2 linked regions of the Sphingobium yanoikuyae genome follow. The protein of the gene in region 2 interacts with the protein of the main gene of each other region in a pairwise test. Links are inferred from orthologs where the notes say so. Each region holds a gene or a part of one and is shown on either strand. Other genes may lie near its edges. The genes, in order: HH800_RS21025 and HH800_RS17605.

Region 1 (5,280 bases), 700 kb from region 2 along the record:
CGGCTGTGGCTGACCAGATAGTCGCTCGCCCCTTCCGGCTTTTCCGCATTGTAGAGGACGACGAAGTCCTTGGCCACCTTCGCGATCTGTTCCGGCGTGCCGGTCAGGCCGACGAGGCGCGGGTGGAAGGCCGCGACATAGGTTTTCAGCACCGCCGGCGTGTCCCGCTTCGGGTCGACGCTGATGAAGATCGGCTGCACCTTCGCGGCGCGGGCGGGCGCTGCCTTCTCGAAGGCGCTGAACGCCTGCATGATCCGCTGCAGATCGACCGGGCAGACATCCGGGCAATAGGTGTAGCCGAAATAGACGATCCGATACTGGCCCTTATAATCGTCCCAATGCACGGTCTTGCCGTCCTGGTCGGTCAGGGTGAAGGGCGCGCCGATGCGCGCGCCGACCAGATTGCCCTGTTCGCTCTCGCCGCTTGATGCATTGCCACCAGCCCCCATATGGCAAGCCGTCAGCAAGGCCAGAAGCGGCAGGGCGAGCGAGATCAGCGCTTTGTTCATGGTGTCGCCTGCCATGCCTTGCTATGGGCCGATTTGCAAATCGAACGGGGCGCGCGACGATGAAGATTGGGATGAAGAGCGGACTTTCCACCTGGCTGTTTCTGGCGCGGCCTGCCGCCATCACCCTGGCACTGATGGCCCCGGTTGCGGCCCAGGCCCAGTTTTCCAACAATTACAACTTCCTCAAGGCGGTGAAGGACGCCGATGGGGACAAGGCGACCGAACTGCTGCAGAAGCCGGGTTCGACCGTCATCAACAGCCGTGACGTCACCACCGGCGAAACCGCGCTGCACATCGTCATCGGCCGCCGTGACACGACATGGCTCAACTTCATGCTGTCGAAGGGCGCCAATCCGAACCTGGCCGACAATAATGGCACCACGCCGCTGTTGCTCGCCGTGCAGAACCGGTACGAGGAAGGCGTGCGCCTGCTGCTCGCCCGCGGCGCCCAGGTCGACAAGACCAATGGCAGCGGCGAGACCGCATTGATCCGCGCGGTGCAGCTGCGCGACATCGGCCTGGTCCGCCTGCTCGTGGCGCAAGGCGCCAATGCGGACAAGCGCGACACCATCGCCGGCATGTCCGCCCGCGACTATGCCGAGCGCGACAGCCGCACGCCGGGTCTGGTCGAAGCGCTCGATTCCGCCAAGGCCAGCAATGCCACGCCCAAGGGCCCGGTCCAGGGTCCGGTCTTCTGATATGAAAAAGGGCGGCCAGGCCGCCCTTTTATTTAACCCTTACCAGCCCAGTTCCGCCGCATAATCCGGGTCGGCCAGCGCCGACAGGCGGCGGGCGGCGCGGCGGGCGAAGCGCAGCGTCTCTGCCTTGCGCCGGGCGGCGGCCAGCGGCTCGAACGGCGCGGCGCGCACCAGTTCGGCATCATATTGGTCCGCGACGATCAGGCCGGTGCGGGCCGGCCACAGCGCCTCGCTGTCGAACAGGCTGGTGTCGAAGCCCGATGGCACCGCCCAGAAATAGCGGTCGCAATAGTCGAAATAATCCGGCCATTTCATGTCGCCCAGCAGGTCCGCCCGGCTGCACTTGATCTCGACGATGGTCAGGCGCCCGGCGCTGTCGATCGCCATGATGTCGGCCCGCCGGCCATTGGGTAACGGCACTTCCAATATGCCGTTCATGTCATGGCGATGAAACAGGCGCAGCGTGCCGCGCGCAACCGCCAGCGCGGTCCCGTCGGTCAGCGGTGAACAGCGATCGAGGTCTTGGGCGGCGTCTTGGATGGTCATGGCACCAGATTAGAACAGGAAGGGAACAAAAGAAAAGACCGATTCGGACATGGGGTCCGAACCGGCCTTCAAAAGGGCGTCACTGTCGCGCGGTGAGCGCGGATCAGCGATAGAAGACGTGATTGTCGATCGACGCCAGCTTGGTCTTGCCCCAGCCCGGCGACACGCGGCGGGCATGGAAGAACAGCGCGCCTTCGGCCTGGCTGTCCCAGCTGTCGTCCAGGGCGATCTGCGCGATCGCAACCGCCTCGCGCCAGGAATCGCTGGCGATGTTGATCGGCGGCATGCCGTGACCACGCACGAAGCTGAACTGGCTCGGCTGATAGATGACGCCGCACAGGCTGCTGGCGAAGCGGCCCGACTTGGCGCGGTTGATGATGACGCGGGCAACGGCCAGCTGGCCCTCCAGCGTTTCACCCTTGGATTCGAAATAGACCGCACCGGCCAGGCACTTCATGTCGCCTTCGACATCCTCGGGAGCGCCTTGCGCATCAACCAGGGCTGCCAGGGTCTCGGCCTTGGACTCGATATCGGTCGAAAAATTGCTGCCAGCCTTGGGGCCGGAATCCAGCGACTGCGCGACTTCCTGCGGCGCAGCGAAAACGACGGCGGGCTTGGTGCCGGCCGTGGGTGCGCTAGTCAGCGCAGCGGTTTCCGGAAGAGAAACCGTGGACAGGGAGGCCTCGCTGGCGCTCGACATGTCCGACGCCGTAATAGCCGCAGCGGCCGACAGCGTAAATGCCGCGATGATCGCGGCCTTCAGACGAAAACTCATTATTGCTCAAAATCGTGCGGTTATTGGCCAGAAACGTCGATTGTAACCGATATTCTGTGACGTTCGGCCGCCCCCCGTCTGCGTGTTTACCGGCCCGCCCCCCATGGACGAATGCAGGCAACCTGCGCGTTCAGCGTCGGCCGCCATTGCCCGCGCGCGTGCAAGGAGTCAACGATCAGCAGATCGTTTCAGCGGCGAACCGTTCCGCATCCGCGATATCAAGCTCGACCAGCCACAGGTCGGGGTCCGATCTGCGTCGGCGTTCGGCATAGGCGGCGAACGCCTCCGGCCCCTCTTCCGCAGGGGGTCCACAGCGCATCAATGCATGGCCGCCGCGAAAGTTCGATACCCGTTCGAAAATTGCGGATTCCCGTCCCTTGTCCATCACCTGGACCAGGATGACACCGCTCATCTCGTCGCCCTTGGCCAATATCATGGCAAAACCGCCGGCGGCATTCACCCGCTTCACCAGCGCGCCGACCAGCATCGCGCTGGTCAGCCGCGCGGCCGGACTCTCCTCAGCCATGATATCCCGGCAGCGATGACAGCGGAATCTGCGATCGCATGAAGGTGCCGGTGCCCCGGCCCACTTCTTCCCCGTCCGAATCGAGAATGCTCGCCTCGGCGACATAGACGCGGCGCTTGCCGCTGATCCAACGTCCCTCGGCGCGCAGCTTTCCGGGGCCGATCGGCCGGGTAAACAGCAGGTTGAAGGCAGTGGTCAGCAGGAAACGATCGCTGACCAGGCTGTTGGCGGCATAGAAGGCCGCATCGTCCAGCATCTTGAAATAGACGGTGCCATGCACCGCGCCGGCGGCATGGAAATGCCGCTCGTCGACCTCGAAATCGATCACCGACCGGCCGGGTTCCGGCACGCGCAGGTTCGACAGGAACAGGTCGTTGATCGGCGCGCTGTTATAGAGATGCTCCAGCGCGCGAAAATGCGCCGCCTCGCCACTGGCAAGCGCGGCGGCCTCAGGCGGCGTCACGCGCCTCACCACCGGCCAGCAGCGCGTGCAGCGCCTCGGCCGACTTGGCACCGCGCAGGCGCGTCACCTGCGCCTCATCGCGCAGATAGCGCGATACACGCGCCAGCGTCTTCAAATGCTCGGCACCGCTGTCCTGCGGCGAAAGCAGCGCGAACACGACATCGACCGGCGCATCATCGACCGCGTCGAACGGCGCCGGCGGATCGAGCAGCACGACCACGCCGCACATGCGGTCGAGGCCCGGCAGCTTGGCATGAGGAATGGCAACGCCGCCACCGAAGCCGGTGGAGCCCAGACGCTCGCGCTCCAGCAGCGCGTCGGCGGCCGCTTCGGCATCGACGCCATAGGATTGCGCCGCCAGAGCCGCGATCTTCTGGAACAGCATCTTCTTGCCGTTCACCGTCACCTCGGTGGCCAGCGCGTCCGGCGAGACAATATCGTTGAAATGCACCATTTTACTTCCGGGGGCAGCCGAGGCGCGCCCAGCCTGTCGAAAAAAATGCGCGTTGCTCGGAGAAACTAAAGCCCGGCCCCATAGGCCGCCTGCACCCGGAGGTCAACAGGCGGCCCGGCTTGGCAGGGGGTCAGCCGCGCGGCTCGACCCAACCGATCGTGCCGTCCTGACGGCGATAGACCATATTATAGGCCGACGTCCCGGCATTGAGGAACAGCAGCGCATTGGTGTTGCGCAGGTCCAGCATCATCACCGCGTCGGACACGCTGGCCTCGGGAATATCGACCCGCGTTTCGGCGACGATCAGGGGAGCATCGGCCACTTCGGCCTCCTCGTCGGCGGCACCGGCGAAGATGGTATAGCCCGCGCCGTCGATATCATCGACGCTATAGCCATTGGCGCGCTGCGCCTCGGCAGCGGCGGCCTGGATGCTGCGATCCTTCAGGCGGCGCATATAGCGGCGCAGCTGCTTCTCGATCCGGTCCGATGCCTGGTCGAAGGCGGGATGCGCCTCCTGCGCCTCGCCGGCGCCCTTCAGGATCAGGCCGGTCATCACATGGCAGACGATATCACAATGGAAGGCGCCATGCGGGGCCGGTCGGAAGGTCACCTGGGCGGAAATCGTGCGGGAGAAATATTTCTCGGCTATCGCTTCCAGCCGGTCGCTGACGTGCTGCTTGAGCGCTTCGCCCGTCTCGACCTGATGCCCGGAAACACGGATATCCATATGCCTTCTCCTTATTCTTGCCGGGACGCCGGATCAGCGGCCCGGTTGGCACGTGGCAAACGCCGGCAGGTTCAGGCCGGCGGCGCCTCCTCGAGCCAGAGCGGCTTATCCAGCTTCGCGACGAAAGCGGCATGCCTCTCCAGCTCCTCCGCGCTCGCCGTGAAGACGCGCGCGGGACGAACAGGGCGAACAACGGCGGTTTCCGTCAGTTCCACCCTGACGATCTCTTTCTCTTCCTCCTGTGCAAGACCCAGGCCGATCTGACGGCCGCCGGTCAATTCGACATAGAGCTGCGCCAGCAGTTCGGCGTCGAGCAGCGCGCCATGCTTGACGCGATGGCTGCGGTCGATGCCGTAACGGGTGCAGAGCGCGTCCAGGCTGTGCTTGGCGCCGGGATGCAGGGTGCGGGCAATCGCGACCGTGTCGATCATCCGGTCCATCGACACGGCGTCGCGCGCGCACAGCTTCAATTCGTGATTGAGGAATCCGAAGTCGAAGCGCGCATTGTGCGCGACCAGCGGGCTGTCCTCCAGAAAATCCATCAGTTCAGCCACGCCCTCGCGGAACAACGGCTTGTCCGAC
Region 2 (10,028 bases):
TCACCACGGCGGCAAGCTGCGGCGCGGTCAACGCCATGCATGACAGCTTCACCGCGCTGGGTGGCATGATCCCGCTGTTCAACATCCAGCTGGGCGAAGTCGTGATCGGCGGCGTCGGCGCAGGCATCTACGGCTTCCTGCTGTTTGCCATCCTGGCCGTGTTCGTCGCGGGCCTGATGGTCGGCCGCACGCCGGAATATGTCGGCAAGAAGATCGAGAGCCGCGAAGTCAAGCTGGCCGTGCTCGCCATTGCCGTGCTGCCTTTGATCATCCTGGGCTTCACCGCCATCGCCAGCGTCACCGACGCGGGCCTGGCCGGTCCGCTCAACAAGGGACCGCATGGCTTCAGCGAGATCCTCTACGCCTTCACCAGCGCCGTCGGCAACAATGGCTCGGCCTTTGCCGGCCTGTCGGCCAACAGCCCCTTCTATAACGGGATGCTGGGCGTCGCGATGTGGATCGGCCGCTTCTTCATCATCATTCCCATGCTGGCCATCGCGGGCAGCCTGGCCGCGAAGAAATATACGCCCGAAACCGCCGGCAGCTTCCCCACCACCGGAGCGCTGTGGACCGGTCTGCTGGTCGGCATCGTGCTGATCGTGGGCGGCCTGACCTTCCTGCCCAGCCTCGCCCTTGGCCCCATCGCCGATCATCTCGCGATGATCCGTGGCCAGCTTTTCTAAGGATCCCATGCCATGGCCCGGTCCTCTGACAAATCCGAACAAAAATCGCTCTTCACGGCGGACCTGATCGTCCCGGCTTGTCGAGACGCCTTCCGCAAACTCAATCCCAAGGAACTGATCCGCAACCCGGTGATGTTCACCACCGCGATCGTCGCGGTCCTGCTGACCGTCCTGCTCCTTGTCGGGCAGGACAGCCTGGCCGTCGGCTTCAAGCTGCAACTGGTGATCTGGCTCTGGCTCACGGTCCTCTTCGGCACCTTTGCCGAGGCGCTGGCAGAAGGCCGCGGCAAGGCGCAGGCCGCCTCGCTGCGCGCGACCAAGGCGGACCTGACCGCCAAGCGGCTGAAGGGCCATGGCGAAAGCTATGAAAATGTCGCCGCCAGCGCGCTGAAGCTGGGCGACGTAGTGCTGGTCCAGACCGGCGATCTGATCCCGTCCGATGGCGAAGTCGTCTCCGGCGTCGCCTCCGTCAACGAAGCGGCCATTACCGGCGAATCCGCGCCGGTGATCCGCGAGGCGGGCGGCGACCGTTCGGCCGTGACGGCGGGCACCCGCGTCATTTCCGACGAGATCCGCGTCCGCGTCACCGTCAATCCCGGCCAAGGCTTTCTCGATCGCATGATCGCGCTGGTCGAGGGTGCGGAGCGGCAGAAGACGCCGAACGAGATCGCCCTCACCCTGTTGCTGGTCGGCCTGACCATCATCTTCCTGATCGCGGTCGGCACCATCCCCAGCTTCGCCAGCTATGCCGGCGGCGCCATTCCGGTGGCGATCCTGGCGGCGCTGCTGATTACCCTGATCCCGACCACCATCGCCGCCCTTCTGTCGGCGATCGGCATTGCCGGCATGGACCGTCTGGTGCGCTTCAATGTGCTCGCCAAGTCGGGCCGCGCGGTCGAGGCGGCGGGCGACATCGACGTGCTGCTGCTGGACAAGACCGGCACCATCACCGTGGGTGATCGCCAGGCGACCGAATTCCGTCCGGTTGGCGGTGCCACCCCGGCCCAGCTCGCACAAGCCGCGCTGCTCGCCAGCCTGGCCGACGAGACGCCCGAGGGCCGTTCGATCGTGCTGCTGGCCCGCGAAGGCTTCAACCAGTCGGTAGACGCCCTGCCCGCCAATGCGGAGATCATTCCCTTCACCGCCCAGACCCGGATTTCCGGCGTCATCCTCGACGGATCGACGATCCAGAAGGGGGCGGTGGATTCGGTGCTGAAGGCCAATCCGGGCCTGGGTTCCACCCCGGTCGCCAACGAACTGCGCCGCATCACCGACGAGATCGCCCGTGCCGGCGGCACCCCGCTGGCGGTGGCCAAGGACGGCAAGCTGCTGGGCGCGATCTTCCTCAAGGACATCGTCAAGGCCGGCATCCGGGAACGGTTCGGCGAACTGCGCCAGATGGGCATCCGCACTGTGATGATCACCGGCGACAACCCGCTGACCGCCGCCAGCATCGCGGCCGAGGCCGGGGTCGACGACTTCCTGGCGCAGGCAACGCCGGAAGACAAGCTGGCCCTGATCCGCAAGGAACAGCAAGGCGGTCGCCTGGTCGCGATGTGCGGCGACGGCACCAACGACGCCCCTGCCCTGGCGCAGGCCGATGTCGGCGTCGCCATGAACACCGGGACCCAGGCTGCCCGCGAAGCCGGCAACATGGTCGACCTGGACAGCGATCCGACCAAGCTGATCGAGGTGGTGGGTCTGGGCAAGCAGCTGCTGATGACGCGCGGCGCGCTCACGACCTTCTCGGTCGCCAATGACGTGGCCAAATATTTCGCGATCATCCCGGCCATGTTCGTGGCGCTCTATCCGGGCCTTGGCATCCTCAACGTCATGGGGCTGGCCACGCCGGAAAGCGCGATCCTGTCGGCGATCATCTTCAACGCGCTGATCATTCCCTGTCTGGTGCCGCTGGCGCTCAAGGGCGTGACCTATCGCCCGATCGGCGCCGGTCCGCTGCTGGCCCGCAACCTCGCAATCTATGGCCTGGGTGGCCTGATCGCGCCGTTTGCCGGGATCAAGCTGATCGACCTTGCCGTCAACGGCCTCGGCCTCGCCTGAGGAAGGACAAAGTCATGTTTACCGATTTCAAATCCGCTTTGCGTCCGGCCCTGACCATGACGCTGCTCTTCGCCCTGCTGCTGGGCATTGCCTATCCGCTGGCGCTGACCGGCATCGGCCAGGCGGTGTTCCCGTCCCAGGCCAATGGCAGCCTGGTCGAGGACCAGGGCAAGGTCGTCGGCTCGACCATCATCGGTCAGGCCTTCACCTCGGACATCTATTTCCACAGCCGTCCGTCGGCGGCGGGCAAGGGCTATGACGGCCTTGCCTCCTCCGGCTCCAACTATGGTCCGACCAGCCAGGCGCTGGCCGACCGCGTCAAGACCGACGTCGAGACTCTTCAAGCTGCTACACCTGGTCGTTTTGTTCCGTCCGATCTGGTGACCACCTCTGCCTCGGGGCTTGACCCCCATATCAGCCCCGAGGCAGCTTTTTATCAGGTCGATCGCGTCGCCGCCGCGCGCGGGATCGATGCGGCGCGCGTCCGCAGCCTGGTGGAAAAGAGCGTCGAGCAGCCCCTGCTGGGCTTCATCGGCGAACCCCGCGTCAATCTGTTCGATCTCAATCGACGGCTGGATGCAATTGACGCTAAACGGACCAAGTGAACGAACAGCATCGCCCTGATCCAGAAGCCTTCCTGCGCGCAGCTGCGCAGGAAGGCCGTGGCCGCCTGAAGGTCTTTCTCGGCGCCGCGCCGGGGGTGGGCAAGACATGGGAGATGCTGACCGAAGGACGGCAGCGGCGCGAGGCAGGCGTCGATGTCGTCGTCGGCGTGGTGGAGACCCATGGCCGGCGCGAGACCGAAGCGCTGGTCCATGGCCATGAGATCATCCCCCGCCGCACCGTCGACCATCAGGGCCACAGCCTGGGCGAGATGGACATCGACGCGATCCTGGCGCGCCATCCGCAGCTGGCGCTGGTCGACGAGTTGGCGCACAGCAATGCGCCGGGCAGTCGCCACCCCAAACGCTATCAGGATGTCGAGGAACTGCTGGCCGCCGGCATCGACGTCTATTCGACGATCAACATCCAGCATGTCGAAAGCCTCAACGACGTCGTCGCCTCCTTCACCCGCGTCCGCGTGCGGGAAACGGTGCCCGATTCGATCCTGGAACATGCCGAGATCGAAGTGGTGGACATTCCGCCCGACGAGCTGATCGAGCGGCTGAAGGACGGCAAGGTCTATATCCCGCAGGAAGCCAGCCGCGCCCTCAACCATTTCTTTTCCAAGTCGAACCTGACCGCACTGCGCGAACTGGCGCTGCGCCGCGCCGCCCAGGCGGTCGATGCCCAGATGCTCGACTATGTCCGCGCCCATGCGCTGGCGGGCAGCTTCGCCGCCGGCGAACGGGTGATCGTGGCGGTGAGCGAACAGCCCAGCGCCGCCGGCCTGGTCCGCTCCGCCAAGCGGCTGGCCGATGCGCTCCGCGCGCCCTGGACCGCCATCCATATCGAAACGCCGCGCGGGCCGCAGCTGTCCGACGAGGACCGGCAGCGTCTGGCCGATACGCTTGCCCTTGCCTCGCGCCTGGGCGCCGAAACCGCGTCCATCCCGGCCCCCAGCGTCGCCGACGGGCTGCGCAGTTTCGCCGCCGACGCGCGCGCGACCCAGATCGTGATCGGCAAGTCGGCGCGCAGCTGGTGGTTCGAATTGCGCCATGGGTCGGTGGTCGACCGGCTGGTGCGCGACATCGGCCCGGTCGCCGTCCATGTCATGCCCGGCGAGGAAAGCGCGCCGCGCCCGCGCACCGCCAGCAGCGGCCATTGGGGCGACCCGATCGGCTATGTCTGGTCGATGCTGGCGGTGATCGGCATGACCCTGCTCGGCCGGCTGGTGCTGGAGGTGATCGACCTCGGCAATATCGCCCTTCTCTATCTGGTGCCGGTGATGTTCGCCGCAGCCAGCCATGGCCTGCGCACCGGCCTTGCCACCGGCCTGGCCTCCAGCCTTGCCTATAATTTCTTCTTCCTGCCGCCGACCGGAACGCTGACCGTCAGCAATCCGGAAAATGTCATTTCGATCCTCGTCTTCCTGGGGGTGGCGGTGGTGACCAGCCAGTTTGCCGCGCGGATGCACGCCCAGTCGGTGCTGGCCCAATCCAGCGCCCGGCAGAATGCGACGCTGGCCGGCTTCTCGCGCCAACTCACCGCCTCGCCCAGCCTGGAGGAAATCCGCCACGCCATCTGCGCCGAGATCGCCCGGCTGTTCGACGTCCGCACCGTACTGATGATTCCGTCGGACGAAGGGCCGCAATTGCGCGCCGCCTATCCGCCCGAGGACCGGCTGGACGAGATCGAGCGCGCCGCCGCACGTTGGGCGATGGAACATGGCGAGCCGGCCGGGCGCGGCTCCTCCACCCTCACCGCGTCGGACTGGCTGTTCCTGCCGGTGACCGCCAAGGACGCGGTGCTGGCCGTGATCGGTCTGGCCCGCGAGGATGCTGGCGAACCGGTCCGATCCGATCAGTTCCCGCTGCTGATGAGCCTGATCGACCAGGCCGCGATCGCGCTCGACCGCATGGCGCTGGAGGAAGCGATGCTCGAAGCCGGGCAGATTCGCGAGCGCGACCGGCTGCGCTCCGCCCTGCTCTCCTCGGTCAGCCATGATTTGCGGACGCCGCTCACCACCATCATCTCGGCCACGCGCGAGCTGCGCACCCATCCCTCGCCCGAGCTGATCGATACGCTGGATGGCGAGGCCCAGCGCCTGTCCCGCTTCGTCGCCAATCTGCTCGACATGGCGCGGGTGGAGGCCGGCGCACTGCCGATGCGGGCGGAGGCGACCGACCTGTTCGATGCGGTCGCCAGCGCCGCCCATGACAGCCGCAGCGCGCTGGCCGATCGCCAGCTCGACGTGCAGATCCCGCCCGACATCCCGCTGGTCCGGGTCGACCCGGTGCTGCTGCACCACATCCTCATCAACCTGCTCGACAATGCCGGCCGCTATGGCGATCCCGGCACGCCCGTGACCGTGCGTAGCCTGCGCGAACCCGACGCCATCAGCCTGTCGGTGATCGATCAGGGGCCGGGCATCCCCGCCGGCATGGAAGCGCGGGTGTTCGACACCTTCACCCGGCTGGAAGGCTCCGACCGGTCAAAGACCGGCACCGGCCTTGGCCTCGCCATCGTCAAGGCCTTTGCCGAGGCGATGGGGCTTACCGTATCGGCGCGCACCGTTACCGACCCGCCCGGCGCCTGTTTCACCCTGCATATTCCCCAATCCCTCATCCTCACCGACATCATGGAAAAGGACATCGCATGAAGCCGCGCCACAGCCTGCTGATCGTCGACGACGAACCGCAGATCCGCCGGCTGATCCAGGCCGCTCTCGCCCGCGCAGACTATGCCACGATCGAGGCGCAGAGTGCGCGCGAGGCACTGGACAAGCTGCGCAGCGAGCGGCCCGACATCACCCTGCTGGACCTGGGCCTGCCCGATCGCGACGGGCTGGAACTGGTGCCGATCATCAAGAAGGAAAGCGACACGACCCTCATCATCGTGTCGGCGCGCGACGCCACCGATGAGAAGGTCGCCGCGCTGGACCTGGGCGCCGACGATTATCTGACCAAGCCGTTCGACACCGACGAACTGCTTGCCCGCGTGCGGGTGGCGCTGCGCAACCGGATGACGCGCGACGGCGGATCGACCAAGGTGACGGCCGGCGACCTGACCATCGATCTGGTCGCCCATATCGTCACGAAGGGCGGGGTCGAAGTGCATCTGACGCCCAAGGAATATGGCGTACTGGAGCAGCTGGCACGCTTCCCCGGCCGGGTCATCACCCACAAGCAGATCATGGACCATGTCTGGCCCAACGAACATGCCCATCATGTCGAATATCTGCGTGTGCTGGTGCGCGGCCTGCGCCAGAAGCTGGAGGCCGACCCGCAGCGCCCCCAGATCATCAGCAACGAACTGGGGATCGGCTACCGCCTGAAACAGGGCGCGGACTGACATCAAAATAGAGCCTGATTCACGCCATCGGTGAAAGCGCGGAACGCTTTCGCCTCAGACGATCAGGCTCTAGATCTCGATCTGCGACCCCAGCTCGACCACGCGGTTGGTCGGCAGGTTGAAGAAGGCCATCGGGCTTTCGGCATTGCGGATCATCCAGGCGAACAGCTTTTCGCGCCACATCGCCATGCCCGGCCGTTCCGACGGAATCAGCGTCTGGCGGCTGAGGAAATAGCTCGTGTCCTTGACGCTGATCGGCCCGCCACAGTCGTGGACCGACTTCATCGCCGCCGGTATATCCACATCCTCCATGAAGCCATGGCGCAGGATCAGCCGGTAGAAGCCCGATCCATGATCCTCCACCGTCGTGCGCCCCTGCAGCGGCAGATGCGGCACGCCCTGGGTGCGCACGGTCAGGATGATGACCCGTTCGTGCAGCACCTTGTTATGCTTCACATTGTGCAGCAGTGCCGGCGGCACGCCGTCGGTGGTGGAGGAGAGGAAGATCGCCGTTCCCGGCACGCGCTTGAGCGAGGCCAGCGTCGATCGCACGAACAGGTCCAGCTCCATCGCCCCTTCGCGCAGATAATGGCGCATGATCCGCCGCCCGGTCGCCCAGGTGGTCAGCACGGTGAACACCACTGCCGCAACCAGCAGCGGGAACCATCCGCCATCGGGGATCTTGGTCACGTTCGACGCGAAATAGGCGCCGTCGATGACCAGGAACAGGCCGGTGACGCCCGCCGCCGCCGGCAGCGGCCAGCGCCATACGCTGAAGGTCAGCACGCCCAGCATGCAGGCGGTGATGACCATCGTGCCGGTCACTGCGATGCCATAGGCGGCCGCCAAATTGCTGCTGTTGCCAAAGCCCAGCACCAGCAGGATGACGAAGATCAGCAGCAGCCAGTTGATGAGCGGCACATAGATCTGTCCTGCCGCCGAGGCGCTGGTGTGCAGGATGCGCAGGCGCGGCAGGAAGCCCAGCTGCACCGCCTGCTGTGTGACGGAGAAGGCGCCCGAGATCACCGCCTGGCTGGCGATGATCGTCGCCATGGTGGCTAGGATCACCAGCGGCAGACGTGCCCAGTCCGGCGCCATCAGGAAGAAGGGATTTTGCGCCGCCGCCGGATTGTCGAGCAGCAGCGCCCCCTGCCCCAGATAGTTGAGCATCAGGCAGGGAAAGGCGGCATAGAGCCAGGCGATGCTGATCGCCTTGCGCCCGAAATGGCCCATGTCGGCATAGAGCGCCTCCGCCCCCGTCACCGCCAGCACCACCGAGCCGAGCGCCAGGAAGGCGAGCTTGGGGTCGATCGCGAAGAAGCGAATCGCCCAGAGCGGATTGACGATGCCGATGATTTCGGGGTGCTGCACGATATTGGCAATGCCGAGCGCGGCGAGCGTGATGAAATAGATCGCCATGATCGGGCCAAAGGCCATGCCGACCATCGCCGTGCCGAAGCGCTGGATCAGGAACAGCGCAATCAGGATGACGATCGCGATCGGCAGCACCATATCCGCCAGGCTCGCCTGCACAATGGTCAGGCCCTCGACCGCCGACAGCACCGAAATGGCCGGCGTGATGATCGCGTCACCATAGAAGAGCGCGGTCGCCAGCACCCCCAGCATCGCGATCGCCGGGGTCCAGCGTGTCTCGCCCAGCCGCCGGCCGATCAGCGCCAGCAGCGCCATGCTGCCGCCTTCGCCATCATTGTCGGCGCGCATAACGATGAACACATATTTGACGGTGACGATCAGCGTCATCGTCCAGAAGATCAGCGATAGGACGCCATAGATATGCAGCGGATCGACCGCCAGCGGGTGATGGCCGACGAAGCTTTCCTTGAGCGCATAGAGCGGCGAGGTGCCGATGTCGCCGAACACCACGCCCAGCGCACCGAGCGCAAGCGCAGCCGGTCGGCCGTGCGGCGTGCGATCCTGGCCTGCGGCCGGATCCCCCTGTTCAGTCATCTATGAGTGCCCTTCGTCTTTCTATCGGGCCGCCATGCCATGAAAGGCCATTTGAAAACCATAGGGGTCTGCCCTCCCCGGCATAGGATTCGCATATGATTCCGGCCCAGGCGGCCCGCAGCTGCTTCAAATGCTATGAAATCCCTACGCAATCTGCCGGTTCCCTGTCTCGCATCCCTATGCCCGTCCGCTTAATTGCGATGCCGCCGCAACGGAGGCGGCACGTGATGCATAATTGGCGTCCCCGCTGGACCTTGAAGATCGGCCTGCGCCTGCTCGGCCTCGCCTTGCTGGCCACGCTCTGGCCCGAAGGGCGCGCCCTGGCTGCGCTCGCCCATGGCCATCCAGCGGTCACCATCGGCCAATTGTCGCTCGCCGCGCTGGCCTTTCTTTGTGCCAGCGGCGGGATGGCGCTGCTGTTGATGGGGCCCGACCTGTGGAAGCCGGTGCGCCTGGCCGATCGCTGGACCGCGCGATAAGGTTCATGACCAAGATTTCATGATGGGATCATCCGGCGGGAAGCCGGGCCGGCCTATTGCCGCGTCATCGTCGCAGAGGAGTAGCGACGCGCGGACCACAGGCCATGACCAGACCCATTTTCTTCGATCCCACCGGCCGGCGCGGCATCTGGGCGCGGCGTGCCCTCGCCGCCCTGCTGTGCGCCATCATCGCCGCCACCATCGCCTTTGCGACGACGCTGATCGCCGTCCCGTCGGAAGGCGATCTGGCGCTGCCTTTGCCCCAGCCACGCGCCGCGCATCTGACCGGCATGTCGCGGCTGCGCCATGACCTGTCCAAATGGCTGCCGCGCTGGCCCGGCCATGTCGCACAGGCCCGTCCGCTCAATGTCGGCTTCTATGTCCCCGATGACGAAAGCAGCATCGCCTCGCTGCGCCGTCATGTCGGCCAGCTCGACTGGGTCGTGCCCGCCCTCGTAACCGTGCCGGGCGACGATCCCACGCCCCGATTCCATGCCGACCCGCGCCTCGACCAGATGATCGCCAGTATGGGCCGACCGCCCAAGCTGCTGCCGATGGTCCAGAATCTGGATGCCCATGGCTGGAACGGCGCCGGCACCGCCCGCCTGCTCGCCAATCCGGCCGCCAGCCGCCAGCTCGCCCAGCGGCTCGCCGCCTCGGTCGCGGCGCATCATGATGCCGGGCTGGTGATGGACTTTGAATCGCTGCCGTCCGGCGCGCTGCCCGCCTATCTCCACTTCCTGCGTCAGTTGCGCAGCGACCTGCCCGCCCGCGCCAAGCTGGCGGTGACCGCCCCCGCCGGCGAGGAATGGCCGCTCGCCCGCCTCGGCCAGATCGCCGACCATGTCATCTTCATGGCCTATGACCAGCACTGGCAGGGCGG

The links.
Region 1: the proteins of HH800_RS17605 (region 2) and HH800_RS21025 interact in binary tests that used the Escherichia coli proteins (3 or more experiments, as listed by UniProt). The link is inferred for Sphingobium yanoikuyae from one-to-one orthologs.

Annotation. Positions count from the first base shown.
Region 1 is NZ_CP053021.1:4,353,366-4,358,645, forward strand. What follows is about bases 2,238-5,140. They hold HH800_RS21025 (PTS sugar transporter subunit IIA), read right to left. Parts: upstream 3,972-5,140; coding sequence 3,504-3,971; downstream 2,238-3,503. Other genes in these bases: HH800_RS21010 (cell wall hydrolase), read right to left, coding at 2,238-2,528; HH800_RS21015 (DUF1491 family protein), read right to left, coding at 2,704-3,054; HH800_RS21020 (PaaI family thioesterase), read right to left, coding at 3,047-3,517; hpf (ribosome hibernation-promoting factor, HPF/YfiA family), read right to left, coding at 4,102-4,698; dnaQ (DNA polymerase III subunit epsilon), read right to left, coding at 4,770-5,140. Also shown: HH800_RS20995 (SCO family protein), read right to left, coding at 1-524; HH800_RS21000 (ankyrin repeat domain-containing protein), read left to right, coding at 569-1,207; HH800_RS21005 (MmcB family DNA repair protein), read right to left, coding at 1,247-1,753; more of HH800_RS21010, read right to left, coding at 1,857-2,237; more of dnaQ, read right to left, coding at 5,141-5,280. UniProt on the Escherichia coli protein: Seems to have a role in regulating nitrogen assimilation.
Region 2 is NZ_CP053021.1:3,656,273-3,666,300, forward strand. The notes cover bases 2,946-6,206. They hold HH800_RS17605 (sensor histidine kinase), read left to right. Parts: upstream 2,946-3,345; coding sequence 3,346-6,006; downstream 6,007-6,206. Other genes in these bases: kdpC (potassium-transporting ATPase subunit KdpC), read left to right, coding at 2,946-3,349; HH800_RS17610 (response regulator transcription factor), read left to right, coding at 6,003-6,206. Outside these bases: potassium-transporting ATPase subunit KdpA, read left to right, coding at 1-683; potassium-transporting ATPase subunit KdpB, read left to right, coding at 696-2,744; more of kdpC, read left to right, coding at 2,759-2,945; more of HH800_RS17610, read left to right, coding at 6,207-6,698; HH800_RS17615 (potassium transporter Kup), read right to left, coding at 6,768-8,666; HH800_RS17620 (hypothetical protein), read left to right, coding at 8,894-9,145; HH800_RS17625 (glycosyltransferase), read left to right, coding at 9,250-10,028. UniProt on the Escherichia coli protein: Member of the two-component regulatory system KdpD/KdpE involved in the regulation of the kdp operon. KdpD may function as a membrane-associated protein kinase that phosphorylates KdpE in response to environmental signals.